2 regions of the Thermoanaerobacterium sp. RBIITD genome follow, and region 1 is predicted to be linked to the other one. Evidence: riboswitches for the same ligand, from Rfam matches in the RefSeq annotation. Region 1 holds a riboswitch; the other holds the start of a gene.
What was found. Region 1 has a riboswitch for cyclic di-GMP ahead of CPG45_RS05575 (S-layer homology domain-containing protein). Riboswitches for the same ligand answer to the same signal wherever they lie in the genome.
Positions count from the first base shown of each region.

Region 2: another riboswitch for cyclic di-GMP. It lies ahead of CPG45_RS13230 (TolB family protein); the one in region 1 lies ahead of CPG45_RS05575 (S-layer homology domain-containing protein).

Region 1 covers NZ_LT906662.1:1,223,169-1,225,381, forward strand. The annotation lists gene CPG45_RS05575 (S-layer homology domain-containing protein) at 1-992, opposite strand, end outside; cyclic di-GMP riboswitch class II at 1,239-1,321, opposite strand; gene serA (phosphoglycerate dehydrogenase) at 1,503-2,213, opposite strand, start outside.
Region 2 covers NZ_LT906662.1:2,751,326-2,753,538, reverse strand. The annotation lists gene CPG45_RS13230 (TolB family protein) at 1-787, opposite strand, end outside; cyclic di-GMP riboswitch class I at 834-920, opposite strand; gene CPG45_RS13225 (ATP-binding protein) at 1,286-1,456, opposite strand; gene CPG45_RS13220 (hypothetical protein) at 2,113-2,213, opposite strand, start outside.

The DNA of each region.
Region 1 (2,213 bases):
TTTGCACCTGATTGTAAACTTACTGAATCAGCTTTTGTTGAACCTTGTGCAACAACTCTTACCTTTCCATCTTCTTTTCTTACAACTACTTTTGCTAATATACAATTATCAAATACTATGCTGTGTTCTCCACCGCCATTAACAGTGACTGTACCGTTTATAGTGACGTTCTTTAATGTAACATTGCCATTACCTACTGCTTTGTCAATTAATAAATTACCATTAATGATTGTATTTTGCAATATTACATCTGGTGCAGATATTAAAACATCACTATTGATTGTACTAGTACCTGTTTCTGGGCCATATGTACCTGCTTTATCATATGATACTGCCGAGGTTTGTTTTGATTGTTCAATTAATGCCCTATTGAGTAATACTATTGTTTCTGCTCTCGTTATTTGTTTTGTTGGTCCTAATGTATTATCTCCATAACCTGCTAATAATCCATTTGCTACTGCTGCATTTACTGAATTCCTACTCCAATCGGAAATCTGCGATAAATCTTTAAAACTTTTTAATACATCTTGGCTTGACGGTTGTAATTTCAGCAATCTTACAACTATCGCAGCAGCTTCCTCCCTTGTTATGGGATTATTTGGTCTTACGGTATTATCATTATAACCATCTATAAGATTCGAAGCTTTGGCTTTTTGTATGTCTGCATAGAACCAATCTGATAATTTTACATCTTTAAAGCTTATATCGGTTGTTTGTGTCAATTTAAAGCTTCTATCTATAAACGTTACAAACTCTGCTCTTGTGACTGGATTATCTGGCTTAAATGTATTGTCTTCATATCCGCTAACTAATCCCTTTGCTACCCAATCATTTATATCATTTTCTGCCCAATGTCCTTTGACATCGGTAAATTGTTTTGCATCGGATGTAGAATTTGTATCGGCAAATCCAGTAACAGCAATACTCGGTATTAACATTAATACTGCAGTTATCAATGCTAATATTTTTGAAAAACGAGTTTTAGTGTTCATATCTATTCCCCCAATTATAGCTTTTGTTTTAATGCTTTTAAAATATAATATTTTATATTACCCCCTTCCAAACATAAAAAACTAATATTTCTATCAACCACCTCCTTTTATTGTTAAAATCGGCAAATAAATTTTAAAAATTAGTCTAATTACAAAAATATTTAAGGGATAAGTTTATAAACTTATCCCTTTCTCTATATAAACCCCTTTTGCCCGCTTTAGGCATATAAAAAACCGCAGTACAAATATACTACGGCCGGTTGCACCATTATCTTCATTTAACCCAGGTGCCCAGATACAGGTTAAATATCATCGATTCCTCTTCTATATTTTTCTATTTTTCTATATATTTCTATATTCGACGTTAAATTTAATTTTCCTGCAAGATTTTAATAAAATTTTACAAAATATTTCACAGTACAAAACATTAATAGAAAATAAAATATTTATTGTGGTATTCCTTAATAGTCAGAGATTCTTCGCTTTAACTTAGAATGACAATATAATTTTTTATATCAATCCTTTTACAGCCTTTGCTCTTAAGATACTATTTAGATTATTTAAGGATTCTACTGCTTCGTGTGGTATTTCTCTATCAGTATTTACAATCATTAATGCTGTTCCATCGCTTTTATTCGGGCTTACATGCATTGAAGAAATATTTATGCCAAAGTCTCCAAGGACATTTCCTATATGTCCGATAACACCTGGAATATCTTTATTTCTCACAAAAAGCATGTATTCTGTAGGTTCGAAATTTACTTTATGCCCTAAATATTCTACTATCCTTATTTCATCACCATATGTTGTGCCGGCAAACTGTGATATTCCACCTTTTGTATCGGTAATTTTTAATATTACAAGGCTTGAATAATGGTTTATCTCGTCTATCTTGCCTTCGATTACTTCTACACCCATCTCCTTTGCTCTAAGTCGTGCATTTACAACGCTCACGCCTTCCTTTAAGGCAGGTTTTAAAAGGCCTTTTAATGCATGGAGTGTAACAACATCTGTATTATGCTGCGATATATGTCCTCTATAAATTATTTCTACAGATGATATCGGTATATCATTTATCTGATAATACAGTGCACCCATTGCTTCACATAGTTTCATATAGGGTTTTAACTCACCAAATTCATCTGCTTTTATATCAGGCAAATTCACTATGTTTCCGTAAAGTTTGCCGTTTAATGCTGTTACTACTTCTTTTGCAACTGA
Region 2 (2,213 bases), 1.5 Mb from region 1:
TAATAGGTAATAACTCTTTATAAGTTGAACCTGGAGGAATGCGGTAGATATCATCTTCATCATCATTGGATCTTCCTATGAAGTATAAACTTCCATCATCTCCAAAAGCGGGGTACCATCCAGTTGCTTCTATCTGCTCCCTACTGTTGTCCCAAACGACTATTTGGCTTTTGTCTCCTATACCTCTTGTATATGCTATCCTTCCATCTGGTGCAAAGTTTGGTGCCCATTCTTCAGTGTCAGGTGTATTTGTAATTTCCTGTATGATAGAACCATCAAGCGCACATACGACAATATCACCATTTCTTTTATATACAACCTTACTGTTATCCCAAGACAAACGAGGATCTTCTGAACGTGAAATTCCGTCTGACAACATGCGTATATTTGATAATTTATCTTTATTTACATCTGCTATATAAATCTGCCATGCTCCGGTTTTATTTGAAGCATATACCATTTTTTGGCCATCCTTTGAAATGTCAAAGTTACCGGCATTGCCGCTTACTAAGGTTACTACTTCTCCAGTATTAAAATCTTTTGATTTAATATCTCCTGGAAATCCAGAAAGATAAAATACTTTAGATATATTTTTATACACAAAATTATCGTTATTTCTGCTATTTCTAAAGGAATCAAGAGCTAAATTTGTAATCTTTGTATTATTTGCAAAATTTACTTTTACATTCTGGATATTTATATTACTTTTAGCCTCATATGAACGAAAACCAATTATGGAAGATATAAAAGTAAGAATCAAAACCATCACAACAACTCTTTTAATCATATTATCCCTCCTATATGAAGTCTCATAGGAACCCCATATAGGAGTTCCTGGCAATTTGGCAACCATAGCGATTAATCGCCTTAGGCCCATAATTTTGCGTCCTTAGATTTCTCTAAGTTTGCCTTTTTCAGGATTAAATATTCTCTTGTTATCTTTATTTTAATTTTTATTGATACATATGTCAATTTATAATTGATAATAACAGCTTTAAAGATTAAATTCCTTAACAAACATCTTTAAGCTTAAAATTTTAAATATAGGTAAAATATCTTATGCTCTCTTTTTTCAACTAAAGAAGCTTCTGCCACATTAGCAACTTTTTATAGTTTATTTCATTTACAATCGACAAGTAATAATAACCCCCCTTGTAAAAGACAAGTACTTTCCGACAAATTTAGGAAAATAATTTACCTGAATTTTTCCCAGTTATCCATTCAAGAACGACTGCCTGTGTTTAAGGTTGTAACTTTTACCTGTCATTTTAAAAAGCTCACACCTCTATGTTAATCTATCCAGTATTGCTGTTGTAAGAGCAAGATCACCTAATAGCTCGTTCCAGCCCTCCATTCCTTTATTCAACATGGTAACAATTGAAGTTTGCTCATGAAGTGCCGATATAAGCTGAAAGGACATATTTGTTCCTTCTCGTGTTATTAGAAGATATCCTATCCCATTTTATGGAAAGTTAATTATTATACGAAATTGAATGCTAAACAGTGGATTTTACTGAGAATTTACAACATTCAAATTCACATAACATTTTAGTTACATAATCGTCTTCAGCCAATCCACCATATCTTGCTTTTCCCTCTTGTATATTTTTCGGGTGGCAAGACATTAGGGCTCACAGTCCTCTACGGCTTTTCGTTTTATTTTCGGATTTACCTTGGCATAAACTTCAGTTGTCGTCACAGATGTATGCCCCCGGAAGTCCCCTATATAGATTGGATGCGAAATAACAATATAAAGGTATCCCGGTATGATTTTATTGTATTTATTTTATGAAGTAGATAACCGTGCCATAAGTCGATGTTATACATTTTTATAGAAAAAGCCTCATTAATCCTAAGCCCGAAACTATAAAGTCATTCTAGACAACACCGGGTAATTTTATTTTACCATTAACATCCTGTTGCCATCATTGTATTGCGTTTTTATTATTTTACGGTTGTTCATTTGAATTTATTATTCCGCTCAACTTGCTTCCCCAAATTAGGCAATTTGTCCAGCATCAATCATATACAATAATTATTACTGTATTCCTAAACTCATACAGCAAACAATATATAAAGATAAAAAATGGAAGAAATTATGCAAGCTTTCTTTTAAAATTGAACAACTACCACTTTAAAGCCCTCTGTTTCTATATCCTCAATTATTCTATTTAAAGTATTATTATCATCATATCCAGAATTATTACTCCAGT